Regions from separate parts of the Bacteroides ovatus genome, predicted to be linked through region 2. Evidence: riboswitches for the same ligand, from Rfam matches in the RefSeq annotation. Region 2 holds a riboswitch; the other holds the start of a gene.

Region 1 (8,554 bases), 2.8 Mb from region 2:
ATTCAGAGAGATGTTTATCTTTCAATATCTTATCCAGAAGATTCACATTGTTTTCATACTCATCATAACTCAAAGTATATTTCTTGGCTTCCACTTTCATTTCACGTGCAGTTTCTTCAGCAGTTTCTACATACCCTTTTTTGGTCTTTTCCGCAATCAGTTTGCTGGCTGCTTTTTCAGCTTCTTCAGTCGTTGCGTAGTTTTTCACTTGTGTTTGTCCGTCGGTCCCCAACTTACCATAATTTACAGTAACATCTGTTCCGACTACCTCTATGCTCCAGAATTTCTGCGATTTAAAATCTTGAAAAACGAATACTCTCTTCATAATACAGTTTTTAATGGTTGATATTTGCACACTCAACACAGAACGCGCATGAACAATACCTGCAAAAATAACCATTTTATGTAATGTACAAAGAAATCTGTTTACTAAACTTTCAGAGTATTCAAAAATACAACCCAAGATATGCAACAAAGGCTGCCTTTTGGGGCAGCCTTCATTATTCTATTTCTGTAATATATCAGTTTAATCTTCAATAGTACATATACTTACACGGTTCCAATCCGGTTCAGTAAACATATCGCCTACACCCTGACCTTCAGCAGTGATACGAGATGCACTGATTTTATACTTGTTGACCAAGATCGTTTTTACAGCTTCTGCACGTGCTGCGGCAATTCTGGCATTCACTTCAACACTACCTTCCGGAGAAGCGTATCCCTTAATAACCACTTTAGAATCAGCATATTTCTTCAGGTAAGAAGCTACACGTTCCACATTAGGAAGTTGTGAAGCGTCAACTGACGATTTACCTTGTCTGAAAGTAATGATAGATTCAGGTACACGGGCGGTTTTCACTACAGTCTCCACCGGAACCACTTTTGTGCGGCATGCTTCAAGTTCTTCCTGCAATCCGTTGATACGTTGGTTTGCATTGCTGATCTCACCATCTTTGTTGTTTACATCTGCACGAAGTGCATTGATTGAAGAGTTCAGTCCGTCAATTTCGGCTTGATTATATACTCTCACTTTGGCAAAATGATGTGTTCCGTTACTTGTCTTAAAGTGATATGTCAATCCGGCTGTCAACTCAAAACCTGCGTTATTAGCATTGAAACGGCTCTTTGTTTCAGGGTAAGTACCTTGCATATCATACACAATGGCAGGTTTGATTCCTAATGTCCATGCTTTACTTTCACCCAAGTTGAAATTGAAATTCAATCCCAAACGCGTAGACCAGGAGTTCTGATCGCCATCGCCATTCACATAATAATGTAACCAACCCATTCCGGCCACAGCTTCCACTTCAAACAAACGAGGTTCGCCAGTGTAACTTGCAAATAGATTCATCAAATTGACTTTACCCAATACGCTGACATCCGAAGCATCGAAAGCCGTTTTACTGGATGTGGTATTGATATATCCCATTCCTTGGAATCCCAAACCGAAGATAGGAGTTAATTGCTTTGAGACTCCCACTCCAAAAGTGGGACGCATACCTTTAAAGAAAGCACTGTGAGTAAGGGGAGTAACTCCACCGGCATTTACTCCGACAGACCAATTATCTGTAAGTTTGGTACCTTCTACAACTGATTGGGCATTTGCTACTGTAAAGCCACCCAATATAAAAGCTAATAAAATAATAGATTTTCTCATATTCATAAGTTTTAAATGTAATGTTTTATCTGCTAAATCATTAGAAATGTATTGTTTGTTCATGTCTAACTTTCTAGTTTATTTTTTAATTCGTTATTCACTTTAAACAACATATCATATCAAAAATTAGTTCGCAAGCCATGAGCCCTATTAACATCTATTATGCTTTCGAAAAATCTAAAATATGGAAACATCAATGCAAACGCCTCATTCCCTGAAGAGAAAGGGATCCCAACATCGCTAACCATTATGCATCTTATTTCATTATTCTACACTTTCATTCATCCATCAGGCAGGAAATACATAAACCGGACTCTACTAAAATGCGAAGAATAGAACATAAACGGAAAGTTATCAGGTTGTTAATGCCATATATCGTTCTGATAAAGAGCGAATATTTTTCTTCCTTTTCAATTGGAATCTTGATTTAATTTCTAACTTTGCCGCCAACATCGGTTTCCGGAATGGCATTATCACCAGACGGAATTAAAAGGGAATCCAGTGAAAATCCGGAACTATCCCCGTAGCTGTAAGTTTTATCTCTCTCATAAAAAAGAGAAATGTTATGGCATTCATTTGCCACTGATTCATGAAACGGATCGGGAAGGCGCCACAACAAAAACAAGTCAGAAGACCTGCCGATAAAATTTCCGTTATTCCAGGCTTTCGGGTGAAAGGCAATAGAACGAATCGTACAGGTCCATTTTATTACAAGTCTCCAGAAATTGTCGTGCATGAATAACTATGTAGGCACTAAATCTATTTTGTTAATTCTTAAAATATAGGTATGATTAGTTCGGAGATATTCATTATCAAAAGAGACGGGAAAAAAGAAGCTTTTTCCCTCGACAAAATCAAAAATGCCATATCCAAGGCATTTTTATCAGTAGGTAGTTTTGCTACACAAGATGTGATAACCAATGTGTTAAGCCGTGTCAGTATCAGTGACGGAACAAACGTAGAGGAAATCCAAAACCAGGTGGAAGTCGCCTTGATGGCAGAACATTATTACAGCGTGGCCAAAGCGTATATGCTGTATCGTCAAAAACATTTGGAAGACCGTGAAGTCAGAGACAAACTTAAATTCCTCATGGATTATTGCGATGCTTCCAACCCTGCCAGCGGTAGCAAGTACGATGCCAACGCCAATGTGGAAAACAAGAATATCGCCACGCTGATAGGAGAACTGCCCAAATCCAATTTCATCCGCCTCAACCGCCGCCTGCTGACAGACCGTTTGAGGGATATGTATGGTAAAGAGGCTTCCGACCGTTATTTGGAACTCCTGAATCATCACTTCATCTACAAAAATGATGAAACCAATCTGGCGAACTACTGTGCCAGTATTACTATGTATCCCTGGCTGATAGCAGGAACAACAGCAGTAGGAGGCAATTCTACCGCCCCGACCAATCTGAAATCCTTCTGCGGAGGATTTATCAACATGGTATTTATCGTATCCAGTATGCTAAGCGGCGCATGTGCCACTCCTGAATTCCTGATGTACATGAACTATTTCATTGGTTTGGAATACGGACAGGACTATTATAAACATCCGGATAAACTGGCAGACTTGTCTCTGAAACAAAGATCGATCGATAAAATCATCACAGACTGTTTCGAGCAAATCGTATATTCCATCAACCAGCCTACGGGTGCCCGCAATTTCCAAGCAGTTTTCTGGAATGTGGCTTATTATGACAAGTATTATTTCAATAGCCTTTTCGAGCACTTTGTTTTCCCCGACGGAAGCAAACCCGACTGGGATTCGCTTAGCTGGTTGCAGAAGCGTTTTATGAAATGGTTTAATAAGGAGCGTACACGCACCGTTCTGACATTCCCTGTAGAGACAATGGCACTCCTGACCAAAGACGGCGATGTACTGGATAAGGAATATGGCGACTTCACCGCTGAAATGTATGCCGAAGGACATTCATTCTTCACCTATATGAGTGACAATGCCGACTCTTTGAGTAGCTGCTGCCGTCTACGTAATGAAATACAGGACAATGGCTTTAGTTATACACTGGGAGCCGGAGGAGTCTCTACCGGTTCGAAGAGCGTGTTGACCATCAATCTGAACCGTTGTATACAGCATGCTGTGAAATCAGGTATCCTCTACCCTTTCTTCCTGGAAGAAGTAGTAGACCTAGTTCACAAAGTACAGCTTGCCTATAATGAGAACCTGAAATTATTGCAGGCAAAGGGTATGTTACCTTTGTTTGATGCGGGTTATATCAATATGAGCCGCCAATATCTGACTATCGGCGTGAACGGACTGGTGGAAGCAGCCCAATTTATGGGAATCGACATCAACGACAATCCGAAATACGAGGCTTTTGTGCAGGAGATTCTCGGCATGATTGAGAAATACAATAAGAAATATCGTACCAAAGAAGTACTTTTCAACTGCGAAATGATTCCTGCCGAAAATGTGGGTGTGAAACACGCGAAATGGGACAAGGAAGCCGGATTCCAGACTTACCGCGAATGTTACAACAGCTATTTCTATATTGTAGAAGACAAATCGCTGAACATTGTCGATAAATTCCGCCTGCACGGGCATCGTTATATCGAGCATCTGACGGGTGGTTCGGCTTTGCACATGAATCTGGAAGAGCATCTTAGCAAAGAGCAATACCGGCAGTTGCTTCGTGTTGCCGCTACCGAAGGTTGCAACTACTTCACATTCAATATTCCGAATACAGTATGTAACAAATGCCATCATATCGACAAACGGTATTTGCATGAATGTCCCGAATGTCACAGCGAGAATGTGGATTATCTGACCCGCGTCATCGGATATATGAAGCGTATCAGCAATTTCTCCCAAGCACGGCAAAAGGAGGCCGATTTAAGATATTATGCTCCGGTACGCTGATTATGATATTGTTTTTCAGGAGATACCGGATGAGGTGACATTAGCCATCAACCTCTCCAACTGCCCCAACCATTGTAAAGGGTGCCACAGTGCATATCTGATGGAAGACGTAGGAGAACCATTGACGGAAGAAAGTCTTTCTACCCTGCTCGGTAAATATGGAAAAGCAATTACCTGTGTCTGTTTCATGGGCGGTGATGCTTCACCCGCAGAAGTGGAACAATTAGCTGCTTTTTTACACAAGCAGACCATCACTCCGGTAAAAGTCGGATGGTACTCCGGGAAGAGCAAGCTGCCGGAGCACTTTGATGTATCTCATTTCCAATATATAAAGTTAGGACCTTACATCGAGTCTCTGGGAGGATTAAAATCTGAAACGACCAATCAACGGTTGTACCACATAGAAAATGGAATAATGGAGGATATAACTTATCGTTTTCTCCCCCATCATTCCAAAAAGATTTCTTAATAAGAGAAACGCTCAAACGGAGTATGTTATATTTACCGTTTGAGCGTTCTTTTTTCTAACTACTTCTTTTCATTCGTATTTATGATTTCAGTACCCGCTTCAATCTGTTTAATCCTTCTATCAACCGCTGTCGCGGACACGCAATATTGATACGGATAAACCCTTCACCAGTCTCTCCATACAGACTGCCTTCGTTCACCCAAAGTTTTTCTTTCTTCAACAAGTCTTTTACTATTTCTGCTGACGTTTGATTCAAGACCGAGCAATCCACCCAAACCAGATATGTACCTTCCAACATCATTACGGGAAATTCCGGAAGATATTCATCAAAATAACCTTTTAAATAGATGTAATTCGCAAACAAATAGATTTTAAGTTCTTCCAGCCATTCTTCGCCCTCATTGTAAGCAGCCATCAACGCCTCCACTCCGAAAGGATTCACATCACAAACTTCATTTATATTAATCGCTTTATCTATTCTCACCCGTACATTTGCATCTGCAGAAATAATATTGGCTATCTGAAGCCCTGCCAGATTAAAAGCCTTGCTAGGCGAAACAAAGGTTACCGAATTCATAAGAAACTCTTCTGATATAGAAGCGAAAGGAGTATATTCATGCCCCAGAAAAACCAATTCACAATGAATTTCATCAGCAATCACAAACACATTATTCCGAATACAAATCTCACCTATCTGCCTTAATTCCTGCTTACTCCATACTCTTCCGACAGGATTATGCGGATTACATAACAACATGAGTTTTACCTTCGGATCGGAAGTTTTCTTCTCCAAATCATCAAAGTCAATCTGATACCCTCTGTTTCTATATACTAAAGGATTGGCAATCATCTCGCACCCGTTATTACGGATAGAGGAGAAAAAGCAGTTATATACAGGCGTCTGTACCATCACTTTATCGCCGGGTACTGTCAGTGCTTTAATTGCAGCAGATATTGCCGGCACAACTCCGGTAGTATAAATAATCCATTCTTTTTCTATCCGCCAGGCATGTCGTCGTGCAAACCAATTGGTTATCGCTTCGTAGTATGCGTCAGGTACGCGTACATATCCGAAAACCCCATGTTCCACCCGCTTCTTCAATGCCTCCACGACGGGGGGAGCTGTACGGAAATCCATATCAGCCACCCACATCGGCAAGACATCCGCATCTGCGGACGAATCCCATTTATAGGAATTCGTACCTCTGCGTGGAATAATTTCATCGAAATTATATTTCATATTTCAATCAAAACAGGTTAGATCGTCCCAAAGTTTCAATTCGCAATTTGCTGGTGATTTAATATTTTCGTCCAAAATGATTGCTCCGAAACTTTCGGCAACAATACTTCCCGTACGAGGATTTTTTACGCTATGAACGGGACTTTTAATCGTTGCCTTCACACTACTGTGTTCAAAAGCAAGGTCAGCATCTTCTGCCATCGTACAATTTTCCATCACCAGATCATGTGCGTAGCAAAGCGGTTGAGTCCCCGAAATCCTGCAATTTACCAAACGTAAGTTTTTAGAATGCCAGCCCAGATATTCTCCGTTCAGCTCGGAATCATAGACTGTTACATTTTCCGTATTCCAGAAAGCATCTTTGGAGTTGATAACTGCATTACGGATTTCTACATTCTTGCAATATTGGAACGAATAGTTCCCGTTTTGGGCATAGTTTTGTATCTTAATATTCTCACTGTGTATAAAAAGGTAATCCGCTTTATCAATCTGTACGTTCTTCAGCTCTATATTACGACAATACCAAAACGTTTCCAAAGCATTAGGCAACTGCACGTTTTCGAGTTTTATTCCATCCATTTCACGGAACATCTTCGGTGCTTCTACCAAGGTATCTGCCATTTGCAGACTTTGAGAGTACCATAGAGCAGCACGGGCTCCCTCTGTAAAGAGACAGTTTTTCACAATGAATCCGTTGGTATGCCAAAAAGGATATTTTCCTTCAAAGCGACAGTTGATTGCTATAATATTACTACATTCTTTCAATGCAGATTCACCGGCGTGAATTGTTACATCTTCCAGTTGAAGGTCGTGGGTCGCGAACAGAGGACGTTCGCCTCCATATTCTTTATTTCTTATTTGTTCCATTAGTTTATTCTTTAATCTGTTATTTCAAAAGTTACATTTACGCCTCCTGAACCAAGGGCGGAGGCCAGTCCTGAAGGATTTGTTATACGTCCTAAACGGGTATAAGTATATGAAGTGGAAAAGGTTTCATAAAATAAGACCACACAAGTGGAACCGTAAAGCATCAAGTCACCTGTCCGAATAGTCCCGGGATTGGACGACGCTGTCGGCAAACCTTTCGACAGATAATAATATTTTTCATTACCATGCAGTTCGGACATATCCACTGTCATAGGGAGTAGTCTCTTAAATGCTTTCGCTGTCTCATTATTGTCCAATGTGGCATTGAATGAAACAGGTCCGATTGTTATTTTAAGATTATTGCTCACTGGGGTATCATCGTTATTGTCGTCATTATCATCGGGATTATTGCCATTATTGTTACTGCCATTATCACCGGAACCAGAACCATTACCCGGAGTCACTTGTTGACCTGTTCCCTGTATAGGTTCATCTTCGCTACATGATGCGGAACCGACCGATAATGTCAGCATAGTAAGAATTGCTATTATATAGTATCTCATATTTATAGTATTAAAACTTATTTCTTTAGATATTCCTTAAAGAAGGATTCCAGTTTATTAAATGGAATAAGGCTCACACGATCGTAAAGATCTACGTGTCCGGCACCGGGTACTATATACAGTTCTTTAGGTTCGGCAGCGAATCGGTAGGCGTCTTCACTAAATTCACGTGAGTGGGCATTTTCACCGGTGATGAAAAGCATAGGGCGGGGTGAAATAGTCTCAATATCTTCGAAAGGATAGAAATTCATAAATTTCACATTGCTTGAAAGTGTAGGATGAGTGGTGGTCATAGGAGTTGCTCCGTCGGGGGTAAATTTTCCTCTTTGTGTACGGTAGAACTCATAGAACTCCCGTTCAATCGGACTGGACTTTTCTGTCAGTTGATGTACAGTGCCACCTGTATATTTAGTTTCTCCACCTAAAAATTCAGCATAACGCTGTTCTGCCGCTTCAGCCATTATTTGCTTTCTCTGTTCCAATGTCAATGAGTGTTTTAACCCGTTACGGCTAGCCGTACCCATATTGTACATACTGATTGTCGCAATGGCTTTAAGGCGAGGGTCTATTTTCGCTGCACTGATAGCAAAACTTCCACTACCGCAAATACCGATTACTCCAATTAGATTCCGGTCAACAAACGGACGGGTACCTAAAAAATCAACTGCGGCACTAAAGTCTTCCGCATAAACTTCCGGCAGAACAGCATTGCGCGGCTCGCCTTCACTCCCACCCCAAAAAGACAGGTCTATGGAGAGTGTTACAAACCCCCGTTCGGCCATTTTCGTTGCGTAAAGATTCGCGCTCTGTTCCTTGACAGCTCCCATTGGATGTCCGACAATGATTGCAGGGTATTTGTCCCCTTCTTTCATATTCT
Region 2 (8,554 bases):
CCAGTGTTTCCCAAATTGTCAATCCAATAAGTGTGTGAACCATCCGAGGCCGGTCGGAAATAGGTCACCTCATAATCTTGAATGGTGGTGGGTTTCCCTGTTTCGCTGCCCCGCAGTTCGTACCACTCATCATCGGGAAGTCCATTGCCGTTGACATCCTGCATCACCCACACTATCCCCGGTTCATTGGAAGAATCAAAGGCATTGCCCTGAATAGCAAAATCATATCCACCCTTATTCTGAATGCTGTGGTCAAACCCTACTATGATGTAACCGCCAAAGGAGCCGAGAGATACATAACTTTGCTTGGCAATACGCTTGGAAGCATATTCGACGGCCGCTTCTCGGGTCGATTCGCTACCGGTAAAACCACCAGTATTGGTTTCGTTGATGAATTGTCCGGGAGCCGGCGTATATTCATACACTCTGTTGGAATAGGCCGAACTCGCACCTGAAGCAGCACGATATCCGGAAGATTCCGACCCGTTCACGCAAACTACGGTGACGGCGGATTCCACGGATATGCTATTTTGCATTTCGGTGACAGAGACGGTTATCCGGTATTCTCCGGCGGACGAAGGGGTGAACTTATACACCCGACCGGTTTCACCTTCCACGGGCTTACCGTCTATGCTCCAGCGGTATTGCGGATTCTCGAAATAGTCCAGCAATGGACGCAAGAACACTGGTCGCCCGGCAAACGTATAGCGTGTGGAAACAGACTGCTCATAAGACGGGGCAGGGAAAACAACCTCATAAGGCATATTCTCGACCACCTCTATCTCCAACTCTTTCTTGGTTTCACCATCCTCGTTGGATGCTGTTATGGTAATCGGAAAAACTCCCACCTGATTTTCCTTAAACGTATAGGTCGTATCGGTGGATACCACAACCCCTGCACGTACCCATTCCACCTTGAAACCGGCAAGGTCGCGATGGGCAATCACGGCAGTCAGGGTATTCTCTATGCCTTTTTGTACTTTCAATCCTTTGGCCGGCACATACAGATTGATGGCCGGGGGCAACAAATCCCTCACTTCCACTTTCACCTCTTCTTCGGCATGACCGTTTTCGTTGTCCACCCGCAGCGTAATAAAGACCTCCCCCGATTCATCCCACGTGTATTTCAGGGTCGGGTCTGTGGAAATCAGTTTCCCCTCTATGGTCCAGGCAAACAAGGCATGGTCTGCGTACCGGTAAGTCGGTGCGATGACCAGTTCCCGGCCAATCTTGACTGCATAGATACCGTCTTCACTATCGAGTTCAATCACTGGGGCTTGTCCGGATTCTGCAACGACAACCTCATCCCGATTGCAGGATATGAATAATACAGCGAGTGTAAAAAAAAATAAATTTTTGATTACCATGAATACAAGCTGGTTAGATTAAAAGACAACCACCACTTCCAAGTTTAAATTTCCTTGAAAGGGGTGGTTATAAAATTAGTTTTCAAAAACAATATCATCAATACAGAGGTATGCAGGGGTATTTAAGCCATACTCTCCTGTGTCGGAACCTGAAAAGTTAAATTTCACAAATCCTACTCCAGCTTGATTAATAGGCCAATATGTCCATGTAGTAACGGGATTTTCGTTCTTCCCATTTCTATAATCGGCTAATACCTTGGTGTATGTAGCTAACTTATTACCAGCAAAATCATAACATTCAAGTTCAACTTGGAAATACCCAATATGGTTTCCGCCTGCATCGACTTGTGCTGACAGCGGAGTAGCTACACCGGATGCGCCGAATTTATTACCATGCATGATTACACCATAGGTATATGATGAATTACAGAACCATAAACCTTTTAGAGTATATTCGCCTGTTAAATAGAATTCGGGTTGAGCCATCCATTCGGTATTATATTCATCAGAATAACCATAAACAACAGCAAAATTATTTCCGCTATGACCTGCACCTTCGTTAGAGCCATTAACAGAAGTCGTATCATAAACACTCATTTGATTGTTATAGGAATACCACCAATCACTCGGTATGGTATCACCGGTAATCGTAATTCCTTCGGCAGAAGATGGATTGGTACGGTAATTCCATTTAGACAATGCTAATCCACCACAAGAGAAATTGTTGAATGTTCCATAATTATTAGTCACAGTGTTAATCTCAGACATGAACACTCCATCTGGATCAGCAATTTCTTTTACTTGGGTATACGAACCCACATTTCCATAATAATTAGCACCGTAGGAAGTTGTCATAGCCATCATCGAAGAGGCAAAATCATCAAACGTGATGGTAGTCGTTCCATCGGGGTTAGGTGTTGCGCGGGTTTGAATCGCACTTTCTTCATACGGAGTAAGGAAGTCATCGTCGGACGAACATCCGGTGAACACTGTGGCGGCCATTGCTACAACGGCCATTGCCATAAACCTAAAATTCTTTTTCATAACTCAAGTATTAAAAGTTAAACAAAAAGTTTAATTACACATTCGTTTTCCTTGCGATAGATTTGCAACGAATGAGAAACCGGTTATCAAAAAGAATACAGGTGGTCTTTGGATGAGCCTCTGTTCATTTTGATCTAATGCCAATTATCCCGTGGTCACTAAATCATATCTTATCAAGCAGGTCTTCTGGCTCATCCCGCTTATCGCGCCTTCCCAGCTTTCACCAGTGGCAAAGAGTGCGATAAACTTTAATAGGACTTACAGCTGCGAGTACAGCTCCGGATTTTCACCGGGATTCCCTTTTAATTCCAATCGACACTTCGATAGGAAACTTAACTGGTGCAAAGTTAAGAGTTATTTTTTATATAATTTCTTTTTTCTCCATTTTTTTCTGATAACAGCTTTTATGAATATAAAAATGTACTCTTTCTACCATTTTTTAGTTGCGAATAACGATATGCCATTGCCCAATCATTTATTTTTTAATTCGTCTTCTCCCCTTATGTCGGCAATTCCTGTCGGGTGATTTTTATGCAAAGGTACAGCGTTCGGTCAATTGCCAAGAGCCGCAAATGCTAACGTTTTGCGAATTTTACAGCAGCCTTCCGCAAATCGCAGATTGGGGTATTCCGTAAAATCCGCCCGCCGTTCACTTGTCTTATTTGCCTCGATCCGTCTGTCAGTCCTGCATAAAAATCATTCCCCAACGAGAAGCCGAAAGAGCTTCAAGAAGAGGGAAATAAAAAGTTTAACAAATTAAAATTTACAATTATGCACAGCAGGATTTTTCAAATTTCAACGGAGCCGATAGACAAAGAAAACTATCTGAATGAGGACACACTCCAGCAAGGAGACGGGAGCTTCTATGACTATTGTTCAGAAATAGACGAGGAAAACCGTAAAGAGGATATTGCCAATTTGGTCAATTATGCCTTACCCAACGGAATGTTCGAGCTTATATCCGATGACACCATGCGCTATAATGGTGGCATAGAGCAATGGAAAGAGGAGTATGTCGCCAATATCAAAAAGAGAGCGGATGCTCTTACGGCAGATAATATGTTGGAATGGGGGTCGACCTATTATCTCAAACAGGCAGTGGAAAATCCGTTGGATGTCGCCTATCATTTCTATTTGGATGGCGACGGCTGCCAATCTTTTGCCGAACAGTCCTTTGCGTTTATGGAGTTTGTTTGTAGGCTTGAACCGGGAACGATACTCTACATCGGAGGAGTTGTTGATTACCACTTCTGATGTTTGTCCGAAACATTGGCAACCACCCGCTTTTGAGGCGGGTGGTTACTCTCTTTTTTGCACAGGCTCACCGGTTACTTTTATAAATATGCTCTGCAGAGCTTCCGCCACCGGTTTCACTGCCGGTATATTCCTTTTTTAAGGGTATAATCCCTTCACTACCCCGACATACGCCACAGGCTTGTTTTCGTGTGCAAAGGTACGGTGGACGAACATGGTTCAAGTACCGCTATCGCTACCTGAAATAAAATTTGATGACAACTTTCCGTAATCGGAGATAACGGTATTTCATAAAATTTCATCGCAGGTTCCTTGTCCGTCGTTCTTGTATCCCCCGTTTGGAACGCACATGAAAACAACCCTTTTGGGCGAAGTCAGAAGACTTCAAGAAAAGGGAAATAAAAAATCAATAAATCAAAAGACAATGAGCAAGTACGATTTCATCAAGCAAGGCAACCTCCTTTATTGGCACACTGCCGATAACGATGTAGAATGTCGAATTATCTCAACTCCCGAAAAAGTGGATAGCGACAGTATTATTTTAATCGCAACAGGTTCTTCAGAGATTGAAGTCTTGGCATCGGAGCTATCACCTATTGGCTCATCGAGAAGCCACAAAGAGGAATTTTTGCGCTGGAAAAAAGAGCGTGAAGCCGAGGGCATGGAGTTTTTCAACCGTCTTTCCGAAGTCATGGAAACAGACAATGATTTGGCTGTAGGCGATATGGTGGCGTTTACTAACGACTACGGGGTGGTATTTGGCCCCAAAGAAGTATTAGCTTTCAGAAAACCTTGGAATGGCGGTAGATGCGTATATATCGACAGTGATGCCTATTGGTTCCCAGACCGTCCCGGACAACTCACCATACTCAGCAAAGGAGGTACAGAATGACAAACGAAGACAAAATCTTAAAACGGCTTTGCGGCAATATTGCCGCAGGTCGTTTCAACTGGCGGAAATACTGCACACCGCAACTTTACTTCGGTTGGGAGATTTGTGTTACCCCTCTGCATTGCTCTTACGGACAGATAGGTTACACCGTTCATTTCCCTTATACCAATATACCGGAAGTGGAATACGATTGGGAAATGGGCAAACTGACCATTGACGGCGAGAAGTGGAAAAGTTATTTGCGGAACGAATAATAAATATCAATATGGCACAGAATTTTTATACCAAATGGCAGAACGCTATCCTTGCAGATGCAGGAGGCTATGTTTCAAAAGAGTATCGCAGTTTCCAGACAGCATTGGTACGTGAGATTTCCAAATATGCAACGGCGGTCGGTGCACAGGTGGCATCCAACTTAAAAGGACATTATGATACCTCATGTTTCATCGAGCGCAACGGCAAGTTCGTTTACATCAGTCACTCTTCCACGTTAGCCCGAATGGGCGGCGGCGTAAGAGTTGAACTTGATTCGTTTCTGATACGGACAGCCCAACACGCAAAAGACTACAGAGGAGGATATAACCAATATTGTGACATGGCAAATTTGCAGTCCATGATGGATGATTTACTGAAAGAATAAAAAACCGAAAACAAGAAAAGATGCGGAGCCAACCGGTTCCGCATCTTTTTCTTTCCATCCTTACCGGCGCATACCGACGCTGTATTCAGCCTCTTGTAGCTCTGCCCGATACTCTTCCAGTTCGTTCAGCTTCTCGTTCACGGCTTGCAGGTTGGCATCCAACCCGATATTGTGGTCGTAAGGGAAACGATGCTGCGCGACCAGCCCGGCATTGGTGGGCTGCCCGACATCAAGCATATCGGAGTCCTTGTTATATTCGACATACAGCACGTCGCCGTTCGGCATCTCGAAGGCCGGAATCTTTTGATGCGCCAAAGCGGAGAACTGTTCCGCCGCCATCTCCCTGGCAACCTCTTTTATCGTCTCTCCGGCAATATCGACACCGTAACGCCGGATATGGTCGCGAATTTCCTGCTCCGTGAATTTCAACATCACCTCGTAGGTTCCCCCGACACTCCCGTTGTACACGACAGCGAAATTCTCATCCTCGGCAATTAGGCTGTCACCCTTGTTGTTCGTGGCTGATAAATAAGTATGCTGTTCGTTGATGCCGTTGCCGTCGTAATACTCCTTGGCAAGCGTCAGCAATCCCTCGCAATCGCCTTTCTCCCGGAGTTCGTCAAGCGGCCTCGTGTCATCCGAAAATTGGAGATACGCGACAGAGGAATAAAATGTCTTCTCCTTTGCCGCCGCTCCGTTTTCCTGCTTCTCGCCGACATTTTGTTCCAGTTCTTGCGCTATCTTATCCACCTTCTGGGTAATTATCGAGGTTGCCCTTTTCACGTCCAGGAGCGTTGTCTTGATGAATTGCGGCGATTCCTTCAGCTCATCGAGCCATCCTTTGAGGTATGCACAACTTTCTTCCTTGATATGCTTGGTCATGCCGTAACGCTGTGCGACCAGTGCGCTACCTAACTCTGCCACCAGTTCCTCACGGGCATATTCAGGAGAACCGAAGGTAGTCGGCTTGAACCGATCGAGAACACCCTCCGCACCGGTCGAGTGCGTCATCTCATGGAACAGTGTCCCGTAAAACGATTCTCCCGATCTGAACTGTTCCTTTTCCGGCACGATGATTTCATTCTTCGTGATGGAATAGTAGGCGTCATTCTGATATTTCGGCGTAATCGGACAAATCCACAGGTTATCCCTTATCATCGTATCGACTGGGGCAAAACTGTAATGCTCGCCCTCCTCGATTGCCGGACGCGAATTTTCCTGCTCCAGTTTTTGCCACAGCTCCGGTCGCGCTTCCTGCAAATTGGTCTGCGCAACATTGAAGACCCTGAAAACCTGCATCTTCGGATAAACATTGTACTGTTCCTTTTCGTCATCGGAGAGTTTCTTGTAATCGTCATACTTGATTTTCTCCTTGGTCTCCTTATGGATACAAGTGAACGTGGTGAGCATGACCGGAAAGGACTTCTCGCCACGAAGCACGGAGACACGCGGCAGTTCCTCTCCATCCTTGCCGGACTTATTGAGCTTCTGAACACAATCGAAGGTGCAGAAACGGGGAATCTTGTACCCTTCTTTCTCGCAGTGCAAAAGCAGCATAAAAGCATTCATCCCGTTGTACTCGCGCCCGTGAAGGTTGCGAGGCCACTGCAACGCACCCTCGGTAAACCAAGGCTTTTTCCAGTCCTTTTGAATGCCCTCGATTTTCTCGATCATCATTTCGGCGAACAGGTCGAGAGCCTTGTCCTCGCTGTTCGGTCCGTCGGCATTCTTCTTTCTGTAACCGGCCATATTACTTACTGATTATAGTTAGACGAATCCGCCACATATTGCGTCAGTTCCTCCACCTTGCAGGAAAGATTGATTTTCCCGTTATGTGCCGACAGGTTCATTTCACCTATGGCATCCACCTTTATACCCGGCTGTAGCCACGCATCGCGCTCCTTGCCGAAACAGAAGAAGCGCACCCACTGGTATTCGAAGCCGTCATCGACCTTCTCCGCACTGAACGCCGAGAACACCGTATAAGGCTGGTCTTTCTTATCCCTTTTCTCCTCGATATTCTGGCCGACTTTACCACGAAATGCCAGCTCACCCTTGACGCAATCCGCATCATCCGTAGCGGCATTGCAGATTTCATCGGCGAACAGGTTGAAATAGAGCTTGTCACCCCGGCGTTTGAGATACATCGTACCCCTCACTTCCACACGGGAGCCGTTCCGATAACCGGTGGCTTCTTCCTGACTGCACTCCTTGCGGACATCCACCTCGATAGTATGCCGTCCACCCGTTGCCGGAATCTGTACCCGGAGCGGAAATGCCATAAACTCCTTTTCCTCTCTGTTCTTGCGAACCGACGCATCGCGGCCGATAACGCCGCATACCGTAACATTACATTTAATCATCTGTTTTTTGTCTTTAATGATACATGGATCATCCGACAAGTGATACATGGGTTGATTGATGTTGAACTGTTGGAGGGTACGGTCAGTCAGGCGCACGTATCATCGCCCAGACCATCCATCCGGCGATGGCTAATTGCACGCCCACGACAACGAGCGTCCCGATCCACCCCAACAGCAGGTAGCAGAACCGGACGTGCAACGCAAGGATGGAGACTCCCGCCAGACATTTGCATAGCTGTATCATCACGCATTTTACCATATCGCCATGCCTTTATCTTCGCAGGTTTTCCGTCTGTCCCTGTTGCCGGGACATCTCTTGCTCGAAATTCTGTGAGGCCGCTTCCGACAGGATAACCGTATTCAGCATACCGGTTACACGCATCCGTTTGGTCTCTTCCGTGAGTGTGCCGTTGTTCAACGTGGCAGACAACCGGTTCAGCTCGGAAGCGGTCAGCTCCCGCGAGACACGCAGTTCCCCATTGTCCGCTTTCAGAATGGCCTTGCCGTTCTCGCCGATAGTCAGGTCGCAGTTCTTCATATTCGGCAACAACGGCTTCAGGTCGATGGTACGAAGATCCATCGCGGTGGATATCATCGCCTTCTGTTCCTCTTCGTTCCGGTTGTCAATCTGTGTGGCCAGCAGCATCAGGGAGGCGAAAGCGGTCATCGCCATCTCCACAATCGGGTCGTTGCATCCCGACATTCCCACACCGCTATCCTCCGACGAAAGGAGTTTTTTCATCCATCCGTCGGGCGAAAGGTTCTTTTCAGGCACGGTATCTTCCGCCGCCTTGTATTTGGCGAGCAGGTCATTCCCGTTGTGCAGCATTTGCAATTTGATATGTCCTTTCTGTGCGATTTCAGCCAGATACGCCGCAGGGTCTATATCCCGTTTCGTCCCGTCGGCATAGATATTCTTCACACCGAAATGCAGATGTTCCCCGGTCGTCCGTGTTCCCGTATTGCCCGATGTGCCGAGCCGTCCGCCGGCCTG

What was found. A riboswitch is a leader RNA that binds a small molecule or an ion and turns the genes downstream of it on or off. The one in region 2 is predicted to bind cobalamin.
Region 1: it holds a riboswitch for cobalamin, as region 2 does, so the genes downstream of both, nrdD (anaerobic ribonucleoside-triphosphate reductase) here and Bovatus_RS20490 (DUF4465 domain-containing protein) in region 2, are expected to answer to the same signal.

Annotation. Positions count from the first base shown of each region.
Region 1 covers NZ_CP012938.1:1,709,347-1,717,900, forward strand. Annotated here, with positions in the region: gene Bovatus_RS06980 (STM4015 family protein) at 1-325, opposite strand, end outside; gene Bovatus_RS06985 (OmpA family protein) at 527-1,663, opposite strand; cobalamin riboswitch at 2,094-2,314, shown strand; gene nrdD (anaerobic ribonucleoside-triphosphate reductase) at 2,445-4,538, shown strand; gene nrdG (anaerobic ribonucleoside-triphosphate reductase activating protein) at 4,522-5,007, shown strand; gene Bovatus_RS07000 (MalY/PatB family protein) at 5,087-6,247, opposite strand; gene Bovatus_RS07005 (DUF3737 family protein) at 6,251-7,114, opposite strand; gene Bovatus_RS07010 (cyclophilin-like fold protein) at 7,126-7,677, opposite strand; gene Bovatus_RS07015 (alpha/beta hydrolase) at 7,695-8,554, opposite strand, start outside.
Region 2 covers NZ_CP012938.1:5,401,115-5,409,668, forward strand. Annotated here, with positions in the region: gene Bovatus_RS20485 (PKD-like domain-containing protein) at 1-1,367, opposite strand, end outside; gene Bovatus_RS20490 (DUF4465 domain-containing protein) at 1,443-2,411, opposite strand; cobalamin riboswitch at 2,571-2,762, opposite strand; gene Bovatus_RS20495 (hypothetical protein) at 3,183-3,665, shown strand; gene Bovatus_RS20500 (hypothetical protein) at 4,090-4,557, shown strand; gene Bovatus_RS20505 (hypothetical protein) at 4,554-4,811, shown strand; gene Bovatus_RS20510 (hypothetical protein) at 4,823-5,197, shown strand; gene Bovatus_RS20515 (zincin-like metallopeptidase domain-containing protein) at 5,258-6,946, opposite strand; gene Bovatus_RS20520 (hypothetical protein) at 6,952-7,560, opposite strand; gene Bovatus_RS25550 (hypothetical protein) at 7,647-7,787, opposite strand; gene Bovatus_RS20525 (glucosaminidase domain-containing protein) at 7,832-8,554, opposite strand, start outside.